Regions from separate parts of the Brevibacillus sp. FIR094 genome, predicted to be linked through region 1. Evidence: riboswitches for the same ligand, from Rfam matches in the RefSeq annotation. Region 1 holds a riboswitch; each other region holds the start of a gene.
The links. Region 1 has a riboswitch for lysine ahead of ACQ5DJ_RS26495 (aspartate kinase). Riboswitches for the same ligand answer to the same signal wherever they lie in the genome.
Positions count from the first base shown of each region.

Region 2: it holds a riboswitch for lysine, as region 1 does, so the genes downstream of both, dapD (2,3,4,5-tetrahydropyridine-2,6-dicarboxylate N-acetyltransferase) here and ACQ5DJ_RS26495 (aspartate kinase) in region 1, are expected to answer to the same signal.
Region 3: it holds a riboswitch for lysine, as region 1 does, so the genes downstream of both, ACQ5DJ_RS11630 (amino acid permease) here and ACQ5DJ_RS26495 (aspartate kinase) in region 1, are expected to answer to the same signal.

Region 1 is NZ_JBEAES010000044.1:14,576-22,058, forward strand. Features, by position in the region: gene ACQ5DJ_RS26470 (branched-chain amino acid ABC transporter permease) at 1-651, shown strand, start outside; gene ACQ5DJ_RS26475 (ABC transporter ATP-binding protein) at 653-1,414, shown strand; gene ACQ5DJ_RS26480 (ABC transporter ATP-binding protein) at 1,416-2,129, shown strand; gene ACQ5DJ_RS26485 (DUF2164 domain-containing protein) at 2,256-2,507, shown strand; gene uvrC (excinuclease ABC subunit UvrC) at 2,546-4,327, shown strand; lysine riboswitch at 4,430-4,617, shown strand; gene ACQ5DJ_RS26495 (aspartate kinase) at 4,849-6,090, shown strand; gene ACQ5DJ_RS26500 (YslB family protein) at 6,141-6,593, opposite strand; gene ACQ5DJ_RS26505 (succinate dehydrogenase cytochrome b558 subunit) at 7,023-7,483, shown strand, end outside.
Region 2 is NZ_JBEAES010000021.1:10,290-17,772, forward strand. Features, by position in the region: gene ACQ5DJ_RS18895 (hypothetical protein) at 1-2,042, shown strand, start outside; gene ACQ5DJ_RS18900 (hypothetical protein) at 2,102-2,296, shown strand; gene ACQ5DJ_RS18905 (EcsC family protein) at 2,310-3,164, shown strand; gene ACQ5DJ_RS18910 (GNAT family N-acetyltransferase) at 3,139-3,687, opposite strand; gene ACQ5DJ_RS18915 (flavodoxin) at 3,756-4,196, opposite strand; lysine riboswitch at 4,337-4,526, shown strand; gene dapD (2,3,4,5-tetrahydropyridine-2,6-dicarboxylate N-acetyltransferase) at 4,618-5,328, shown strand; gene ACQ5DJ_RS18925 (aspartate aminotransferase family protein) at 5,343-6,557, shown strand; gene ACQ5DJ_RS18930 (N-acetyldiaminopimelate deacetylase) at 6,561-7,483, shown strand, end outside.
Region 3 is NZ_JBEAES010000011.1:43,417-50,899, reverse strand. Features, by position in the region: gene ACQ5DJ_RS11650 (hypothetical protein) at 1-79, shown strand, start outside; gene ACQ5DJ_RS11645 (alpha/beta fold hydrolase) at 57-809, opposite strand; gene ACQ5DJ_RS11640 (CGNR zinc finger domain-containing protein) at 915-1,472, opposite strand; gene ACQ5DJ_RS11635 (DinB family protein) at 1,641-2,135, shown strand; lysine riboswitch at 2,220-2,405, shown strand; gene ACQ5DJ_RS11630 (amino acid permease) at 2,518-3,966, shown strand; gene ACQ5DJ_RS11625 (hypothetical protein) at 4,184-5,044, shown strand; gene ACQ5DJ_RS11620 (hypothetical protein) at 5,151-5,342, shown strand; gene ACQ5DJ_RS11615 (hypothetical protein) at 5,335-5,481, shown strand; gene ACQ5DJ_RS11610 (TolC family protein) at 5,698-6,753, shown strand; gene ACQ5DJ_RS11605 (aminoglycoside phosphotransferase family protein) at 6,825-7,483, opposite strand, start outside.

The DNA.
Region 1 (7,483 bases):
TTTCTCAATATGGAGATAACAAATGGCGCCCTCGGACTGACCGGACTTCAATCAATTGGCAATTACTTGTACGATTTTGAAAAAGCAATGGGGTTAAAAGCGCAAACCTTTGGTATTTCGGTCATGCAAATGAAGTCATTATCGACCTTTGTGTTTATGCTGCTCCTGTTTGCCTTTGTTCTTTTCCTGACGCTGCGTCTGAACCGTTCGCGTCTCGGGCGTGCTTTTGAAGCGATCAAAGCAGATGAAACGGCGGCACGAGCGATGGGTTTGCAAGTCAACTATTATAAGATGCTTGCTTTTGTGATCGGTTCAATTTTGGCTGGTGTATGTGGAGGATTGTTCGCCCACATTACGACGACCATTACGCCAGATGATTTTAACTATCATAAAGTCGTAGAGATTCTGTCTTATGCCGTGATCGGCGGCAGCGAAGTGGTATGGGGGCCGCTGTTTGGTGCCTTGGTTTTGACAGCGCTGCCGGAGGTACTGCGTGGTTTGGCCGAGTACAAAATGCTTATGTACGGTTTGATCATGGTTGGTGTAATGGCGTTCCGTCCGCATGGCTTGATCGGTGCCGATACGTTCCAAAAGCTGTTCAAGCGTCGTCGGGGCAAGTCATCGGACAAGGAAGCGAAGGGGGGAGTATAGGATGTTGCTGGAACTTGCGAACGTAGGAAAAAGCTTTGGCGGCATCACCGCTCTTCGTGACGTTTCTTTTACGGTCGGAGAGGGCGAAATTGTCGGCTTAATTGGTCCGAATGGTGCGGGAAAAACGACCATTTTCAATATGGCAACGGGCATATTCGAACCAACCACGGGTACCTTTTCTTTTGCCGGACAAAAGCTAAATGGAGTGGCGCCTAACAAAATTACCGAAATGGGGATTGCGAGGACGTTCCAAAATATTCGCCTCTTCGGTCACATGAGTGCGCTGGACAACGTGAAGGTGGGATGTCATTCGCGCATGAAGGCAGGATTCTGGGCTTCCCTTTTGAAAACACCCGGACAACGTGCGGAAGAAAAGGCTGTTACCAAAAGAGCAGAGGAGCTCCTCGAATTCGTAGGCTTGTCTGACATTGCTGATGTGCGCTCGGATACATTGGCTTACGGTCAACAACGGCGTCTGGAGATTGCGCGGGCACTGGCTACTGAACCAAAGCTCTTGCTTTTGGACGAGCCTGCTGCTGGAATGATCGAGACCGAGACGAAAGCGCTCATGGAGCTGGTCAAAAAAATTCGCGATGACGGGACGACTGTCCTGTTGGTCGAACACGATATGGGCTTGGTCATGAACCTGTGTGAAAAGGTCGTATGTATCAACTTTGGGGTCAAAATTGCTGACGGCACCCCGGCAGAGGTACAAAACAATTCGGATGTGATTGAAGCTTACCTCGGCAAGGAGGACGAATAAGATGCTGAACATACAAAACTTGACGACCTCCTATGGTCAAATCAAGGCGATTCGTGGGATAACGCTGGAAGTGCCTGAGGGCAAAATCGTCTCGCTAATCGGGGCGAACGGAGCGGGCAAAACGACAACCATGCGTACGATCGCAGGTCAACTGAAGCCTGAAGCAGGGACGATTACGTTTTGTGGTCAACGCATAGACGGTTCGAAACCCCATCAGATTGTTAAAGCCGGATTGGCGTTGGTTCCAGAAGGGCGTGCGATCCTCGGGAAGATGACCGTGCTGGAAAACCTGGAGATGGGCGCATTCCAGCGCAACGATGCACAAGGCATCAAGGACGACATGGAGAAGATGATGTCCTGGTTCCCCATCCTTAGGGAACGGCTTTCCCAATTGGGAGGGACGATGTCTGGCGGTCAGCAGCAAATGCTAGCGATTGCTCGCGCTTTGATGTCTCGACCCAAGCTGCTGCTTTTGGACGAGCCGTCGATGGGCCTGGCTCCCATCGTGGTGGCGGACATTTTCAAGGTGATCAAAGAAATCAATGCGGAAGGTACAACGGTCCTCATCGTGGAGCAAAATGTCAAACAGGCCCTCAAAATCGCTGATTACGGGTATGTATTGGAGGCAGGGCAAATCGTATTGGATGGCACAGGAGAAGCGTTGTTAAACGACGAACGTGTAAAAGAAGCATATTTGGGCGGCCGGAAGCACTAGGTCTGCCTATAAAAAACTGTCGCTATGGAATGAGGCGGCAGTTTTTTTCGTCATCATTCCATGGTACTATGAAGGATAGAACGTATATTCTCTTATGATGCGAAAAAGGGAAGGAAGCCGGATACGATGCCAGCCAAATTGACGAGAGAGCAAATGGAATATCTTGTTCATCAAGTACAACGCTATTTTAAAGAAGAACGGTCGGAGACACTCGGCAATTTGGAGACGGAAGAGTTGATTGCCTTTTTTTCGAAAGAGCTCGGCCCCTTCTATTACAATCAAGGGGTGCAAGACAGCCGCAAGCTACTGGTGGAACGGATGAGTTCCTTAGAAGATGAACTGTATGTATTGGAAAAGCCAATCCACAAGAACAAATAGATGCAAGACAGATATAGAGTAAAGAGGAGGGAGCAGCCATGAACAGCTCCTTAAAAGATAAACTGGCCGTCCTGCCAGATAAGCCAGGCTGCTACCTGATGAAAAATGCGAGCGGGGAAATCATTTACGTAGGAAAAGCCAAGGTGCTGAAAAACCGCGTTCGCTCTTATTTTACAGGCAGTCATAACGGGAAGACGCAGCTGTTGGTCAGTGAGATCGTGGACTTTGAGTACATTGTGGTATCCTCCGCGATTGAGGCGCTCATCCTTGAGTGCAACCTGATCAAGGAGCACGACCCGCGTTACAATGTCATGCTCCGCGACGACAAGACGTATCCGTACATCAAAATTACGAATGAGGCGCAGCCACGTCTGGAGATTACCCGTAAGGTATTAAAAGATAAAGCCAAGTATTTCGGTCCCTATCCGAATGCCGGAGATGCCTCCGAGGTGAAGAAGCTGCTGGATCGCCTCTACCCGTTACGCAAATGCCGCAATATGCCCAAGCAGGTTTGTCTGTACTACCATTTGGGACAATGTTTAGCGCCCTGTGTGTACGAGGTATTGGCAGAGGAAAATCAGCGTTTGGTGGACGAAATCAGCCGGTTCCTCGATGGTGGCCATGAGGAAATGAAGCAAACTCTCACGGAAAAAATGCTGCAAGCCTCAGAAAACATGGAGTTCGAACGCGCCAAGGAATATCGCGATCAGATCAAGAGCATCGAAGCGGTGATGGAGAAGCAGAAGATCACGTTCACCGATACGGTAGATCGCGACATTATCGGGTTTGCTGTGGAAAAAGGCTGGATGTGCATTCAGGTGTTCTATATGCGAAAAGGGAAGATGATCGAGCGTCAGACGACTTCCTTTCCATACTATGGAAGCGAAACCGAGGACTTTATGTCTTATGTGAGCCAGTTCTACTACGATAAGCAAAATGCTCTGCCAAAAGAAATTTTGCTCCCGCAAGAGAGTGAACCGGAGCTTTTGAGTGAGTGGCTGGGCATCAAAGTCCATGCACCGAAAAGAGGCAAAAAGCATGAGCTCGTGAAGATGGCTTCCGAGAACGCCCGTATTGCTTTGGAGGAGAAATTCGCGCTGATGTCCAAGGACGATGCGCGTACAGTCCAAGCGGTACACAATCTGGGTCACATTTTAGGGATTCCGGTTCCTCATCGAATTGAAGCGTTTGACAACTCCAACATTCAGGGAACAGAGCCTGTGTCTGCGATGATTGTGTTTACAGACGGTCGCCCTGACAAAAAGGAATACCGCAAATTCAAGATCAAAACCGTCGAAGGGCCAGATGATTACGGCTCCATGCGCGAAGTAGTTCGCCGTCGCTACTCTCGCCTGCTGAAAGAAAACCAGCCGATGCCCGACCTGATAGTGATCGATGGTGGAAAAGGCCAAATCAGTGCGGCTATGGATGTGTTGGAAAACGAGCTAGGCCTCTATATTCCCGTCTGTGGACTCGCGAAGGACGAGAAGCACCGCACCGCTCAGCTCATGTACGGAGATCCGCCAGAGCCTGTGAATCTTAGACGTGATAGCTATGAGTTTTATTTGTTGCAGCGCATCCAAGATGAAGTCCACCGTTTTGTTATTACATTCCACAGACAATCCCGGACGAAAACGATGCTCTCCTCTCAGTTGGATGAGATCCCGGGTATTGGTGAGAAGCGCCGCAAGCTGTTGTTCTCTCATTTTGGCTCGTTGAAAAAAATGCGCGAGGCGACCGTCGAAGACTTCCGCCAATTAGGGATCGGCGACAAGCTGGCAAAAGAAATCATCGGGCATCTGCGCAAGCTGGACACATAACAAATGTAGCTTTTTGAACAACCTCTAAAAAGGAATTGATCCATTTTTAGACTCATGATATAATCCGATTCAAACAGAATAGTTAGCCTCACTTCCATTATGGAGTGAGGTAGAGGCGCGAAAACCAAGAGTACCACCCTGAGATCGGGAATCTGTGAAGGGGACGGGAAAGGGGAATTCGCCGAAGTGTGGAGGGAAACCCGCTTTTCTCCATGCTGGGTCTGCGTTGAATAAATGCAGGACTGTCATCTGAACAATGACCAATTGTCAGATGGAGAGCTATCTCACGGTGTGTCAATGTGAGTTTTGATGGTGATGACTGTCAAGCTTCGTTGTCCGCGTGTATTGGGAGGGAGGAACCGGTATGTCGAAACAGTAGGCAGCGGCAGGTCTTATTCCTTGTCGGTGCCTTTTTTGTAAAATAAAAATGCAAGACTTTTCTTTATAGAGAGAATAGTAAAAACCATACAATACGAGATAAATACCAAACATTGGATATGAGAAAAAGGGAGAGAAGCCGCATGGGGTTGATCGTGCAGAAATATGGAGGCACCTCTGTAGGTACCATTGAGCGAATTTTACGAGTTGCGGATCGAATTATCAGCTACAAAGAGGAAGGGCATGATGTGGTAGTCGTTGTTTCTGCAATGGGCAAATCTACTGACGTGTTAGTAGATATGGCCAAGCAGATTAGCGCATACCCATCCGAGCGTGAAATGGATATGCTGCTGACCACGGGGGAGCAGGTATCGATCGCGCTTTTGTCGATGGCCTTGCATACAAAAGGCTACGACGCTATTTCTCTTACGGGCGGGCAGGCTGGAATCACCACGGAGGCGATTCACGGAAGAGCACGGATCAAGCAGATTGATCCAGAGCGGATTCAATCCGAGCTCGGCCGAGGTCGTGTGGTAATCGTGGCAGGATTCCAAGGGATCAGTGACGAAGGTGAAATTACGACGCTCGGCCGCGGTGGATCGGATACATCTGCGGTTACACTCGCAGCGAGCTTGAACGCTGAGAAATGCGAAATCTTTACAGACGTGTCCGGGGTGTATACAGCTGATCCGCGAGTGGTTCCAGCTGCGAGCAAGCTGGATACGATCTCGTATGATGAGATGCTGGAGCTGGCGAACCTCGGTGCAGGGGTTCTTCATCCAAGGTCAGTAGAGGCTGCGAAAAAATACAAGGTAAGGCTGGTCGTCCGCTCCAGCTTTACTGCCGAAGATGGTACGTACGTTGAGGAGGTTGCCAACATGGAAACAGGAAGAGTAGTAAGTGGAGTTGCACACGATGAAGATGTAGCCAAAATCACGGTTGTCGGCATGCCTGCCAAGGTCGGGACGCTCTCCCGTTTGTTCAATACGCTGGCGGACAATCAGGTGAACGTCGATATCATTATCCAAAGCTCCTATGATGCGTCTGTTACGAACATTTCTTTTACAGTTGCAGCGGATGATCTGAAAAAAGCACTGGATACGCTGGACAGAAACAAAAACGAGCTTGGCTTTGAAAAAGTCGATTTTGAGGAAGGCTTGACCAAAGTATCAATTGTTGGCTCAGGCATGATCAACAATCCAGGGGTAGCTGCCGAAATGTTCCGCGTCCTGGCAGAAAAAGAAATTTCTATTAAAATGGTATCTACGTCTGATATCAAGGTTTCTTGTGTCATTCCAGCAGCCTTGACGGAGCTGGCTGTTCGCAGTCTTCATTCGGCATATGGTTTAGATGTCGAGGAAACCGCGGTCGTGCACGGAGTATAAAACATGGATGCTCCCTCTCCCTTTGTTAGTAGGTAGAGGGGGCATTTTCTTCATGAAGCCACTTGTACAGATATACGTATGTCTGAGGAGCTTTCCATTTCGATTTTGCTGAACACTTCTTTGTCTTTCCACTGCTCAATCATACCAGCGATGATTCCAGCCTCAAAAGAAAGACTACATCCTAGTCTCTCAATAGACTGATAGCTAAAAATGGAATGAGTGAGCGAATAGACGATAGTTTGCCCGGACTCCTCCACGACATCGAGTTGGCCTAAACCGAGCCGAATAAAAGGCATAATCGGGCCTGTTGCAGATTGAATGGGGATTTTGCGTCCCATATTTTTTCCGATCCAATAGAGAATATGGTTTTCACTATCACCTAGCAGGGTGCTAGTCAGCGTTTCGCGTAGAAGATGATAGCCAAGATAGGGCATATTCATTCTTTCCGCATAGGGAATGGTCTCTGGCGGCAACAGTGCTGCAAGCTGATCCTTCTCTTTCATATGTGCTTCCCTCCTGTCTGTACTAGATTATGAGGAGGGACTCGCATTCATGACATCTTAATAGAAAAAATAGCTGGACTAAACAAAGTTATTCTATCAATGTATTTAGTACATTGATTGTCTTGACGCTATGTGTCGACAAGAGTACAATTGGATTTGGTCAAAGTTTTGCCCAACTTTTTCTCGAATTTTGACACATTCCGACAAATTCATGTGATCTAGCGAACGCAGTCTTTTTGTGAACAGCGTCAAGACGCTCTTCATAAAATGATCGTGGCGGTTTTGTTATGTCTAATGGGTGAGGCAATGGGTTAGGATATTGGGGAAAGGTCTATCAAAACGGTCGAAAACCGTTTTGGACCGCTTGCGGTGACGCTTGACGTTTTTCACAGAATTGAGAGTTACATACATTGAAAGGGGGACCATTGTATGGCGAAAGGCCATAGCTTTCTCAGTCACAAGCTACACTCACTTCTTGGTTTGTTTCCGATCGGGCTCTTCCTCGTGTTCCACTTGACAGCCAACTATCAAGCGACTCGTGGACCTGAAGCTTTCAACCAGGCTGTAGGCTTCATTGAAAGCCTTCCATTTCTGTTAGTACTTGAATTTGCCTTGATCTACCTCCCGATCCTGTTTCATGCTGTTTACGGTCTCTACATTGCGTTCCAAGCGAAGCAAAACGTAGGGAACTTCGGTTACTTCCGAAATCAAATGTTCTTGTGGCAACGTGTTACAGGAGTCATTACCCTCATTTTTATTGTTTGGCACGTTTGGGAAACTCGTATCCAAAAAGCACTGGGTGCACACGTGGATTATGACATGATGGCAAACATTTTGAGCAGTCCTGCAATGATCGTATTCTACACAATCGGGATTATTAGCACGACTTT
Region 2 (7,483 bases), on a different contig from region 1:
AAAAATGGGTTGTAAAAGCACTTCTAGTGTGTTTGGCAACGGGCACCTTATTGTCAGGTGTGTCAGTACCGTCAGCCATGGGGGCCGGGGCAACAGCATCCATGAAAAAAAACAGCCAAGTATCTAAGCCAATCCGGCAGCAGCCTGTTCACGATATGGTTATCTTTAACGATTATCAGGTTGCAGGATTGGATTCAAATGGTTGGAACTGGGTGAAGAACGATGAGTTTATTCTTCCTCCCGAGACACCACTTGATATTGACGTGATACAGACCACTTATGGAACTGGCACCAACCTCAATCGGAAGCAAGTTTTATTGGATGGCGTAGAGTTATCGGAGTATCAAGCCGAAAATACCTCGTCACAGACTTCTTTCAAATGGCAAGTACCTCGGTTTACTATTCCAGCACAAAAGCTGTCTGCTGGCTCGCATAGCTTGACCTTTATTGTGACGGATGCCAAAGGGAAGAGCAGCACGTTGCATGTGAGATTTATTGTAGAGGCCAAAAATTACCCGAGCATATTTAATGGGGAAAAGGCAGAGGGAGAACCAGTACCAAGTGGTGGGCAAACGGCTATTTTTGGCATGATGGGTTCACACGACTTCACCAGTTCTTTACCGGGCACATGGAAACTAACAAATAAGTCCACGAGTACAGAGATGAGGTCTGTTCCTGCGACGACAATTTTTTCGACGGGGACATTGTTGACGGGGCAGTATGAGCTCCTCTTTGTTCCGGATGATACAACCATGTCACCTTGGATGACGACGATTCAAGTAGGCGTTGCAGAGCTGTACATGGGAACAGATACAAGCGGTCAAAAGCTGACGCAAGATCAGAAAATAACAGCCCCAGCAGCACCAGGGAAGGTTCCCTTGTATTCGCCAATCCCAGGAAGATGGTCGGTGAACGGAACAGGACAAACCTTGACAGACGCGCAACATTTTGAGGTGGACATTCCTGAGAGACTGGCTGGAATCACAATTGCTGTTACCTTTGAGCCTGTTTCGGTGCAAAAAGATAAATCGTCGTTGTGGGGCGATACTTCGGCGACAACGGTTCAAATACAAGTTCCAGGTGCACCAAATGCCTGCGGCCCTGCTAGTGGAAATGTCACAATGGATGTGTTGATGAAGCAGAACGAACAATCAACACCGACGGTAGAAAAGATGAACCTGTATTCCTCTGATAATACAGTCAAGCTGTATCAGAATCCTGTTCATATGATCTGGCTGGCAACTGCTGCCGAGCACATTGAATATGGAAGTGAAGCGGATGATGATGAGGGGCCGGGTGTGTGGGCGATTGATAACGTCATTGTCGACGATAGCAAATTGAATTGGGATCACACGGCATTGCTGTTGTCCGGCTATAAGCCAGGTCGCTACAAAGTCAACTACTATAGCAAAAGAGACCCGGCGCAAGTATGGTGCGGCTACGTTCAAGTAATAGAAGATTTGCCTCCAATCAAGACGTATCCAGCATGTGAGCCGGGTGATACAGGTATATCTCCGCCAAGTTCGCCACTTCTTCTTCGAAGTGAGAGTGGCAAGGAATACCGGGACGGACAAAAGATCACCGTGAACGTAGGCGAGGATCTCGAAGAATGGGAAGACCTAAGGCTGATCGCTACTCATGCTGAGCTTGTCGGATCCAAAAAGATCAGGGATAAGAGCGAAAAGAAGGCATACTATATGCCGAAATTTGAATGGAAACATGGCGAAATCGGTATTGGTGCCAGTCGGAAGCATAGTAACGGTACCATTTCCTCAGAAAATCGGATCGAGGTCTTTTTCGGGGAGGAACAGATCGCTAGCATCAAGCCTAGCAAAGGTGATGACGACGATGGCGAGGGACTTGAATCACTGAATATAAAAAGGTATATCGATACGAATAAGCCCGGAGAATACAAGATCAAGGTAACGAATACGCTCACCAATAAGACCTGCACGGTTATCAACTCCAAAAGAAAGTATAATAAGAAAACCGGTGTAAATGAGCGCAATGAAACATTGACGATTACAATTGAAGTGAAGTAGGAAGGTAGACCCCCTTGCATTTTGGCATGGGGGTTTTCGACTACAAGGGAGGAAGTCCTGTGACAAACGAGCAGAAGGTGATCCTGGAGAAGTTCGGCTTTCAGATCGAAGGAGAGCAAGTGAAACATTTGAAGCTGGGAATCGTAAGAAATAAAAAAGAATTCGTCTGTCATGCCACGTCAGAAGCGTTGCAGGACTACATTAAGTCCATCTTGCGCAACCAATGTCAGTGGAAGCGAGGAGAATCTGAGTGAGCAGCCAGGGAGGTTGTGGGGTTTGAGCGAGTCTAGGGAGACATTAGTTACGGCATTACGTGAAGTGGAGGCTTGGGAGAAGGACCAGAACGACTTGTGGTTCTGGGAAAAGCTTGGCAGACTTCCTTTTGTTCTGTTGGATCGGATTACGCCTGCATTCGTTCAAGAGAAGCTGGGAAAAGCCGTAGATGAAATGGCAGCCTTTCTCGAGACAGGTGGAACCTATTTGGTGCAGGATGAACCGATTTACAAACGGTTTGGCAAACGGTTAGAGGGACAGGGTACGTCTGTGATTGGCAAAGAAGAAATTGCTGCTGTACCGCTTACGATCATGAATGATGTCGCAATGGAGCTGAAGGATTCACGTGCGAATTTTGCCACGGTACAAGGTGCGACGACTGGCTTCGGAGGGATTTTTACCCTCGCGATCGATATCCCGTTATTGATGGGGACATCCCTCAAAGTATTACAAGAAATGGCTCTTGCCTATGGCTATCGACCTGAAGAGAAGAGAGAGCGGCTGTTTGTCGTCAAATGCTTGCAGTTTGCTTCATCCGACATCGTAGGGAAAAAAGCGATACTCGCTGAGCTCTCCCGCTTTGATGATCCAAATGCGCAGAGAGAGGTAATGGCGCAATTGCAGGGATGGCGTGAAGTCGTGGTTACGTACACAGAAAACTTTGGGTGGAAAAAATTGTTTCAAATGGTGCCGATTGCAGGTATTTTATTCGGGGCGTATTTAAACCGTTCAACCGTACAGGATGTCGCCGAAGCGGGGATGATGCTATACCGCAAACGGCGTATCCTGGAGCGGCTGCGTGAGAGCGAAAAGTGCGGAGAGATTACAAAGACCACTCCTCAGCAGTAAGAGCGTAGAGGAGATGGTCCTCCCATACACCGTTAATTTGCAAATAGCGCAACGAAAGGCCTTCCTGGCGAAAACGATTTTTTTCCAAGACGCGAATGGAAGCTTGATTGCGAGGCATAACAGCAGCTTGTACTCTGTGCAGCCCAGCATCCATTAAAGCAAAGCGGAGGGCGAGATTTACTGCTGATGTCGTATAGCCTTTGCCATTGCACGCCTGATCCATAAAGTAGCCAATCGTCGCATTTTGCCATGCGCCACGTGCGACATTTGACAATGCTACACGTCCAATCATCTTTCCGGATTCTCGGGAGAATGCGCCGAAAGCATAGGCAGTACCACGTTCAAAATCAATCTGCGCTTGTGAAATCTGTTCTTGCTGTCCTGTGAGGGTCAGAAATGAAGCGGGGCGGATTGGTTCAAATGGTTGGAGAAAGTCATGATTACGCAGCCGAAGCTCTAGGAGCTCGGCTGCGTCTTGTTGTTGGAGAGGTCGTAAGAGAATCTCGTCTGTATGTAGTGACATGATATCAATCCTCCTTAAAAAGTTGGATTGATAGTATAGCATGTGCCAGAGTATTTGAGAAACATCAATTAGCCGAGCAATTCAGCAAACGACACCCCAAATGCTTTGCAAGTTTCTACTTCTTTTGCAGTAGGAGAAAGCTCGATTTTCAAACATTCCAGAGGAGTTTCCGCACCACGCTCGCTCGCCTTTTTCAGCAAAATATCAACAGCTGCACCGACGTGCTCGTAAGCGGAGTCGCAAGAACCGAAAGCAACAACCTTTTTCCCGCTGAGGTCAATATCGTCCATTTCCTCATAGAAATCCAGGCATTCGTCTGGCAGTTCGCCATCGCCCCATGTGTAGGCACCAAGCAAGATTCCGTCGTAAGCTTCGAGTTCTTTTGCGTTCGCATCCATCACTTCTTTTATCTCCAGCTCAGCACCAGTTGAACGAATACCTTCTGCAATTGCTTCAGCAATTTCCTGTGTATTCCCTGTCATGCTCGCGTATACCATCAAAATGCTCATAAAACGTAAAACCTCCAATTAGATAATGAGTATCATTCTCAACAATAAAAATAATGAAAATGAGAATCGTTGTCAATAACTTTTTTCTTATTGCCACGTTTCATTGATTTTGGTAGAGTTAAATAAAATTATTATAATGTACTTTAAATAGAGGTGCGCCAAAGAAGAGTAAGCCTTTTCGCAATCTGCCAGGGAGCAGGAGAAGGAAGAAAGGCTAAAGCGCCGAAGCTTATGCTATGCCCCTACGTAGCACAGGCTGGGGTGTCTCATGAAAAATGAACATCCTGTCACAAGGGACCTTATGTCTTCTTGTGGAGCGCTATTTATGATTTGCTTCTGTAGTATCAAGAGCAATGAGATAGCGAATGCACTCATTGCTTTTTTTGATTTACCATGCTGTTATTTTGAGGAGGATGTAACTATGAACATGATGGATGCCAACGAAATTATCGCGTTTATTCAAAAAAGCGAAAAGAAAACACCAGTGAAGGTATATATGAAAGGAAACCTGGAGGGAATCGACTTCGGTGCGAGCTCCAAAGCCTTCATTACTGGTCCAACTGGTGTTGTTTTTGGTGAGTGGAAAGAGATTGAGCCAGTGCTCGCTGCTAACGCAGACAAAATTGAAGATTATGTGGTAGAAAGCGACCGCCGCAACTCCGCCATTCCATTGCTGGATACAAAAGGGATTCAAGCGCGTATCGAGCCAGGTGCAATTATTCGTGACCAAGTGACAATCGGTAACAATGCGATCATCATGATGGGGGCTTCTATTAACATCGGTGCCGTTATCGGTGAAGGTACGATGATCGACATGAATGTTGTGGTAGGTGGACGTGGAACTATCGGGAAAAACTGCCATATCGGAGCGGGATCGGTTATCGCAGGCGTTATCGAGCCGCCATCTGCACAGCCAGTTGTTGTCGAGGACGATGTTGTCATCGGAGCAAATGCTGTCATTCTGGAAGGTGTACGCGTAGGAAAAGGTGCTGTCGTTGCAGCGGGTGCTGTCGTGATTGAAGATGTACCTCCGTACGTAGTAGTTGCGGGAACGCCTGCACGCGTGATCAAGCAAATCGATGAAAAAACTCGTTCCAAGACAGAGATCAAGCAGGAGCTACGTCAGCTGTAAGGGAGAGAGTGCACATGGACTGGCGTTCGCTCGATGAACAATATATCGTCTCCACTTACAAAAGACTTCCGATTGCCATAGAAAAAGGCGAAGGAAATTACTTGTACGATACGAACGGGAAGAGCTATCTCGACTTGTTTACCGGACTCGCGGTAAACGTTCTGGGGCATTCGCATCCGCGCATTGTACAGGCTCTACGTGAGCAGGGAGAGCGCTTCTTGCATATTTCCAATGTATTTTTAAACAAGCCGGCTATTCGTTTGGCTGAGCGTTTGGTTGCGAATAGCATTAGTGGGAAAGTGTTTTTCACCAACTCTGGTGCAGAGGCTACAGAGTCTGCGATCAAGCTGATTCATAAATGGACGAAGAACGAGGGAGCAGGTCGTGAAGGTATCGTTGTCTTACGCAACAGCTTTCACGGGCGAACACTCGGAGCAGTGCGTCTGACGAGGCAGGCTCACGTCTATCAAGACTTTCCTCAGCCAGCTTTTCCTGTTTATGAACTGGATGTGGAGGACACGGAAGGATTGCGAGCGATTTGCCAAGAAGCAAGGCCTGCTGCGGTCCTCATGGAGCCAGTCTTGGGTTCTGGCGGTGTCGTGCCGTTAACGGAAGCGTTCTTGCGAGAGGTAGCTGCGATCTGTGAACAAGAAGGCATGCTATTCATCATGGACGAGATCCAGACAGGAATGGGCAGAACAGGAAAGCTGTTTGCTTATGAGCATGCAGGCGTAACGCCAGACCTTGTCCTTTTCGCTAAAGGGATAGGGGGAGGGCTTCCACTCGGAGGTGTCATTGCTGGTCCAAAGCTGATGAACCAGTTCAAGCCAGGGGATCACGGAACGACGTTCGCACCATCACCACTTTCCGCTGCTTTGGGGAATGTCGTGTTGGACGAATTGCTTGATCCAGCCTTCATCGCGCACGTAGAAGAAGTCATAGCGTACCTGTGGTCGGGGTTGGAAGCGTTGCGAACGCGTCTTCCGGATCAGCTGCAATCCCTACGTGGAAAAGGCTTGATGGTTGGAATTCCGCTCTCTTCCACCCCGGAAGAGGTTAGCCACTTGCAGCAAGCATTGCTTGACGAAGGAATTCTCGTTGACGTGACGCAGAAAACGATTGTTCGTCTGCTTCCGCCACTGACGTTGACCAAAGCCGATGTGGACCGTTTCCTTGCAGTGTTTGAGGAGCAATTAACAGCAAGTACAGGTATGAAAAAGGAGGCGTAGGATATGACGACTTCCTTGTTTACACAAATTCGCCGAGACCTGCACCAAATACCGGAGCCAGGCTTCGCTGAAGTGAAGACGCAACAATACTTGCTCGATTATTTGAAAAAGCTGCCCCAGGAGCGAATCGAGATCAAAACGTGGCGGACAGGCATTTTGGTCAAGCTGGCAGGAACAAAGCCAAAACGAATAATTGCCTGGCGGACGGATATGGATGGCCTGCCGATCGTAGAGGAAACATCCTATCCGTTTCGCTCGCTTCATGAAGGTTACATGCATGCATGCGGGCATGACATGCATATGACGATCGCTCTTGGCCTCCTGACGCATTTTACCGAGCATCCGGTAGCAGATGATTTGTTGTTCCTCTTCCAGCCGGCAGAAGAAGGTCCTGGCGGTGCGGAGCCGATGATGGAAAGTGAAGAGTTTGCAGGGTGGCGACCGGACTGCATTTTTGCTTTGCATATCGCGCCAGAATATCCAGTTGGTCATATTGCGACGAAGCCAGGAATTTTGTTTGCCAACACTTCTGAGCTGTACATCGATTTGGTTGGCAAAGGGGGGCATGCAGCCTTCCCGCACAAGGCGAATGACATGGTGGTTGCAGGAAGCCATCTTGTGACACAGCTTCAATCGATTATTTCGCGCAATATAGATCCATTGGATTCAGCTGTCGTAACGATTGGCAAGCTGGAGAGCGGGACGAAGCAGAACATCATCGCAGAGAAGTCCAGGCTAGAAGGGACGATTCGAACCTTTTCGATGGAATCGATGGCACTCGTCAAGAGCCGCATTGAATCTCTCGTAAAGGGAGTGGAAATAGGCTTTGATTGCCAGGCAGCGATTGACTACGGGGTTGGCTACTGCCAGGTTTACAACGAGGAGCAGTTAACGACAGACTTCATGCAATGGGTACAGGAACAATG
Region 3 (7,483 bases), on a different contig from region 1:
CACCCCCATGCTACTCCCCTCGGAAAACATTCGTATTACAGGTGTTGTATCTGGTTTTATTCCACGTTCATCATCGTAACCTCATTAAGCAGCCAATCCTTGATTGCTGCCACCGTTTGCTGCCACTGCTCCTGCGGGGTAATGGCAGCGGGCTGGTCGCCCTCCTGCGATCCATAGCTTCCGAACTGAGAGTGGTTTCCCCCTGCTATGGACATGTACACGGTACGCTCCGGCAAATATTGCTTGCTCTCCTCATACTTTTCTATTTGGATCACACCATCGCGAGACCCGAGCAAAGACAGCACAGGCAAATTCACCTTCTTCAAGTTCCCTTGACTGTTTGGATACGCTCCCAGCAAAAATACTCCGCTGATTCGGTCCGGGTGGTTTGCTGCGAATTGAGCTGCCATAGTACCACCGAGCGAATGTCCTCCGATAACAAACGTTTTATTCGGGTACGCCTTTAATACTTGTGTGGCTCGCGTCATATCACTTACAGCCAAATTCAGCGGCATTCGTGCGAGAAAAACATGGTAGCCGTATCCTGCCAAGGCACGTGCAATCGGTGCATAGCTCTCCGGTTTGACCAGTGCTCCTGGATATAAGATGAGTCCCGGTTCACGTGACTCCCCGCCTTGGAAAATAATCCAGTCATTCGTATCCATGACCGTAATCCCTTCACCGCCTTGCATGGCCGTTAACGCTGCTTGGTCGGGCTGATAGGGCTGCAAATACCATATAGCCAGACAAATCGCTCCAAGTGTCACCAATACGATAGCCTGAAACCATTTTTTGCGTGCTTGACTCATCCCATCCACCTCGTTTCCGTTCCCATGTATATGCTACTTATTATGTCTCAAACATAGAAAAAACCGTCAGAGACAATAGCCCGACGGTTGTTAGTAATGGCTTCATTAGCCTTTTTCCTTCTGCCGCTCACGAAAACGGCGCACCTTCATCAGGTTTCCGCACATTTTGTCATCACACCAACGGCGCACCCGGTTGCGGCTTTCATCATAAAACACCCAGCGGCAATCCTCGTTGTCACATATTTTGATTCGCTCCAGATGTTGCGGGGCAAGCAGCTCCGCGAAAGAAGCCGCAATTTGTGCCATGACGAGGGGCCAGCCCTCTGTTGAGCTGGATTGGTTTTGCCTGTAGCCGCCCTCCTCATCGACATACAACACCTGCATATGGAAAGGGGCGAGAGCTAAAGCTCTGTTCAATTCCACGAGGTCCTCTTCTTGGAAGCGGTCTCCACGGACAACGGCTTCCAGCATACGTCTCAAACGTTCACGCAGCTGTAAAAGTGAAGCGGCACAGTCCTCATTCATCGGCAGCGGAGCGGTTAGCTTGTATGTTTGCAAAAAGGATGACAGCCATTTCTGGTTCTCCAAGCGATTTTCCGCACGACCAGAACCACGCCAATCCCGCCAATCACTATTTAAAAAATCGATACAAAGCCAGTCCATGTACTCATCTCTCCTGACAAAACCCTTCATTTTTCTCTCTTGTATGATCATGCAGAATATGGTAATCTATTTTTGTAACCACCGTAATGTAATTCATTGGTTACATACTCATTTCTTACTGCTATTATAGCGTTTCATCAATCTGTTTCACAGACGAGGAGGAAGCGTATGAATCGGAAGGATTTACTTTTGCACGGTTGGGAATGTACCTATGACAAGGAAGACTGGTATCCACCTTTAAAAGAAGCGCTTTCCGGAGTATCAGCAGCCCAGGCCAGCTGGCGCCCTGTGGGAGAAGCAGCCAACACGATCTGGGAAAACGTCAGTCACCTTCTTTATTACAAAGAACGACTGTTGCATCGTCTATTGGGCACTGAATTTCCTGGCTCTGCTGAGACGAACGATGATACCTTCATCACGTCCGGCGGTCCAAATGACGAAGACGCTTGGCAAGCTACCCTCTTGCGCACGGAAAGCGTTCATCGCCACATTCATGAAAGGCTTTCCGTGCTGACGGATGAGGATTTAAACCAGACGGCTACTTATACGCCGATTTACCAAGCCGTGATGAGTCTGGTCCTGCATGATGCGTTTCATACGGGACAAATCGTCCAAATTCGCAAGCTGCAAGGCTCTTGGCCTGCCAGACGCTCATTTGAATAACAAAATTTCACATTGATTAATCATTAACAATCCTTTATAGTTGATGAATCACAAAATTTCATACATGTTATCCTCATCTTTCACGGTGAGGATAGAGGTCGCGGCTTTTATATCATCCTGTACGAGATTCAGAGAAAATCAATGACTCCAGGTAAGGAAAATCCGCCGAAGCTCATATCGCGTCTCTGTGCGATTGGGTTGGGGCTGTACTCGAAAGGGACAGAACTGTCACGTTTGCATGCCAAGCAAGCGTGGTGAGCTATCTTCAGTGAAGGCTTGGTGGGGATTGGATGATACCGCCCTATGCCATTTTTTGGCTATGGCGGTTTTTTCGTTTCCGACCTTCCTTCTCAAAAATCAAGAAAGGTCGTGCAAGCAGCTTATGTCACAAAATCAATTGCAACGTGGTCTAAAAGCCCGACATCTGACGATGATCGCCATCGGCGGCTCGATTGGGACGGGATTGTTTCTCGCGAGCGGAGGCTCGATTCATTCCGCCGGACCTGGTGGAGCTTTAGTCGCCTATCTCGCCATTAGTATCATGGTTTACTTTTTAATGACCAGCTTGGGGGAAATGGCGGCCTTCATGCCTGTTTCTGGTTCGTTTTCGACGTATGCCACACGGTTCGTCGATCCATCTCTCGGCTTTGCTCTCGGCTGGAACTATTGGTACAACTGGGCCATTACCATTGCCGTCGAGCTGTCAGCTTCCGCACTCATTATGAAATATTGGTTCCCGGATACCCCAGCGATAGTGTGGAGCGCTTTGTTCCTCGGATTGCTGTTTGCCTTGAATCTCCTGTCTGTGAAAGCCTATGGAGAATCTGAATATTGGTTCGCCTTGATTAAAGTAGTAACGGTTATCATCTTTATTGTTGTTGGTGTGTTGATGATTTTTGGCATTATGGGCGGCCAAGCAGTCGGCCTCCAAAACTTCACCAAAGGCGACGCGCCATTCAATGGCGGCTTCATGGCCCTGCTCGGTGTCTTTATGATTGCCGGATTCTCTTTCCAAGGGACAGAGCTGGTTGGTGTCGCAGCTGGGGAGAGTGAAGACCCTGCCCGTAACATTCCGAAGGCCATCCGTCAAATTTTTTGGCGTATCCTGATCTTTTATATCCTCGCTATTTTGATCATCGGGTTGTTGGTTCCATACGATAATCCAAATCTGATCAGTGGCGACATTACAGATATTGCGATTAGTCCGTTTACGATTGTTTTTGAAAATGCCGGATTTGCTTTTGCAGCATCCGTCATGAATGCCGTTATTCTCACGTCTGTATTGTCTGCTGGTAACTCTGGCATGTACGCCTCTACACGTATGCTATGGAACTTGGCGAAAGAAGGAAAAGCACCAAAATGGTTCGCAAAAGTAACAAGTAATGGCGTACCAATCAATGCGTTGATCTTGACTGCGCTCATCGGCGCCCTTGCTTTTCTGTCCTCTCTGTTTGGGGAAGGCGAAGTGTATGTCTGGCTTTTGAATGCGTCCGGTATGTCTGGTTTCATCGCTTGGCTGGGAATTGCCATTAGCCACTACCGTTTCCGTAAAGCGTTTATCGCTCAGGGTCGTGACTTAAGCGAATTGCCTTATCGAGCAAAGTGGTTCCCGTTTGGACCGATTTTTGCCTTCATCATTTGCTGTATCGTTATTTTGGGGCAAAACTACTCCGCATTCATGGGTGGAACGATCGACTGGAATGGCGTCCTGGTCTCTTACATTGGCCTGCCACTCTTCTTAATCATTTGGCTCGCTTATAAAATCACCCAAAAGACCGAGCTCGTCCCTCTAGAGCAAGTAGACTTCAGCATGGATGAACACACGAAATAATCGAAGAAAAAATACGGACTTCCGTTATCTGAACGGGAGTCCTTTTTCATATTTGCCAGCCTATGAAAAATTGTCCAAAAATATCCGATAGTATAGACAAGAAGCAATTGAGATCCGTTTCCTTCCGTTCTCACAACTCATACCAGTCATCTGATATAAGGTAACCAGATCTCCTGCCATCACGACTGAACATGAATCCATGTGAGGAGAGTAGAACATGCACATCCAATCGAACACCCGCTATCTAACACCCCAGCTTACAACTAACCAAACTGCACCGAAAATGGTGACAGGAACTCGTCTAGGAATGCCGGAGCACGATACAGTAGACCTGCGTTCCCACAAGGCACGCGAGCTACCTGCTGATGCCATCGAACATCACAGCGTCCAATTTTTCTTTAACACAGAAATTAATGAGCGTTTGGATAAAATTTTCGCAGATAAACCACCCGAGGCTCGCAAAGCCTTTGACCACATCCTGGAGAAAAATTTTTTCAACTCCCAATCCTCCTACACCGATGAAGAACGAGCTGCTTTGGTAGAAGGCGGTTTAACCCAAGGCAAATATTTGGCAGACCAATTCATGGCTGATGAAAATACTGCTGAATTTTTGGATACTCTCCATTTGCTCGCTGGCGTTGCCAAAACTCGAAAGGTTGATCATGCAACCGGCAGTGTCAGCTACGTAGAGCTTCCGCAAAAACCACATGGGGCGCCGAACGACTATGTTAATCCGTCCAAGCTGATGGAGCGGTATGAGCCGGAAGCCTACAAAAAGATGCATGCGGCTACAACCAATCAAACAGAGAAAGTGAGCATGCTGATTCAATTCGTCAAAAAGCTCCAACATCGTCCAGACTGGATCTCACAATATCGGAACGAACAAGCTACGCTTCTCTCCGATCTAAAAAATACAAAAATCGCTAACCGCTTTGAGAATGTAAATACAAAGGACGCTACTGAATTTGTTCGTGAAATGAATACGCTCGCTGAAAATGCTTCCTTTTCTACCTTCACACCATTGCTTCAAACGAATCTTGCCTCTTTTATGAAGATCTTGACCAAGAAAACAAGTTAACTACACAAAGATAATGGTCACAGCCTCCTCCCGAACTTCCTTGGGACTGGGGCTCTTTTTTTGGTGCAGCTGATGGACATACTAACCCGTAAAGGAGGAGACGAACATGTATGACAATCGTGAAAACGACCTGCCTGATTTCAAACAACTGGATGACAGACTGATCGCTCAACCTCCTACTAGCCCAATAATCGCAATCCGTACCAATCTAGACAAGGAACCAAATGACGTAGACAATCCGTATGTGCAGCAAGACTCTAAACCGACTGGACAAAATAAGGAGGAAGCAAATGACTGATCGTACTTCAAAGGAAAAACCGGACATGGGTTATAACGGAAGCAATATGCATGGTTATTCCCTTACACCAAAGGAAGGGACATTGGACCAAACTGCCAAGGCTGCTGCGGAAAACAAAGAAAACAGGGACAAAGAATAGTTCTTTTCCCATTACGAAAAACAAATCCCCTTTGGGGAACAGGCAGATACTCCTTTGCCTTTTTCCTGAAGGGGATTTGTTTTGGATTTTTGACAAAGAACATGATAGATTAACATTTTGTTATTGACGAAATTCTGTTGGAAATATATACTTTTCATGGATTTGATAATGAGAATCGTTATCATATTCTTGTATATATGATCAGGAGGTTGCCCCATGAAATCCAGGCTCTTCAAACACATTTACAGCACAACATTAGTCACTTCTCTCCTCACAGGTGGCGCCCATATGGCTCTGGCCGCACCACTCGTGGCCACTGCTGAACAGACGGATATTTCTCCTTTGTCGCTAGATTTCGCAGTCGAACAGGCAATAAAGAACAGCGTTGATCTGGAGGTGCTTCGGCTTGACTTAGATATTACGAAATACGAAACATCCATCACACTGAGAGAAAAAGAAGAAATTAAAAAAGCCGACATTATGACTCTGGCTGATGCAAAAAAGAAATTCGAAGACGCAGCCAAAGCGGTCAAAGAAGTCGTTGTCGATGAAGTCGCCCTAAATACGCAAAAAAACACCATTCAATTGCAAGTGCAAAAAGCATTCTTCGAAGCCCAATCATTAGATGCCAAAATCAAAGCGCAAAAGAAAAGCTTGCAAAGACAGTACTGGTTGGACTCCCAAGAAACAGAAGCTCACAAAAATCTTGCTGCTCTTGAAACCAGCTACAAACAAGCATTGGTCAAGCTCAACGATTTATTGAATGAAAAAGCGGACAGACAATGGAAAATGATCACCACTGATCTGACTCAGCACGAGCTGCTTTACTTGGAGCAATTGCAAGCAAAAGCTTTTGAAAAACGTCCTGAAATGATCAAAGCACAAGCAGAAATAGACTTTGCTCAAGTAAGAATTGATTACACAGCAGAGTATTCCGCACTCAGCACACATAAAGGTACAATCGCAAAAAATGAGCACAAAAAAGCGGAACTGCAAAAACAAAAAACACAAAAGAAAGTCGGTCAAGAAGTAAGTGACAACTATACGAAGGTACTCGCAGCGAAAAAGGCATTAGAGGAAAGTACGACAAAGAAAGAAACCGCATTGGAACGCTATCAGGCAACAATCGATCAATATAGATTAGGAAAAGCATCGATGAAAGAACTGATGGAAGACGAAGCAAACCTGTTTGACTCCGAAACAAAAGCAATCGAATCGGTTTATCAATATAATCTCGCTGCTACCACCTTGAACCAGTCGACTGGTTATTAATATTTCGCATAACGAAGGATCTCATCTATTCATTTAAAATAAAGAAGGCTTCATCCCATAGGGTGAAGCCTTTACTCATTTATTAGCCTCTCAAAAACTCCCGACATCACCAGACGACCACCGTCTACACCAAAATCCTCTATGAACCACCAAGCCGATAGCACACTGTGGCAATACGCCCACGCCAACACTCTCTCTTTTTGCAAAGACAGCACCTTCGTCAGCCCATCGACCCGCTGTTTAACTACTTCTTCTACCCCATCCTCTGGCAAATGGTTCAGCAAAAACGGAATTACCTCGTATTCCGTCTCCCCGATCAGCCCCTTTGGATCAATTGCCAACCACGGCTCTCTTTCTGCACGTAAAATATTTTCATGATGAAGATCACCATGCAGCAGGCACTGTTCTTTTTGTGTGGAGAGAAGCTTTTTGTACCATTGCATGGCCCGCTCCAGCATTTGCTCGGGAATCGGTCCTGTCCCCCCTTGGAAATGAGGGCGAATCTTTTCCAGTCCCACAGCCCAGTCCGCTATCGTCGGAAACGTAGACGCAAGCTTACCAGCTCTCGGAACTGGAGTATGCATCCTTTTAATCACGTCTGCCAAGTATTGAATTCGTTCTTCTTCGCTGCTCAGCTTATCCAGTGTCTCCCCTGACATGATACGCTCCAAAAGCATGATCCCTTTTTCCTCGTCAGCATCGAGTAGCTGCACCATTCCCCGCCCCGCAA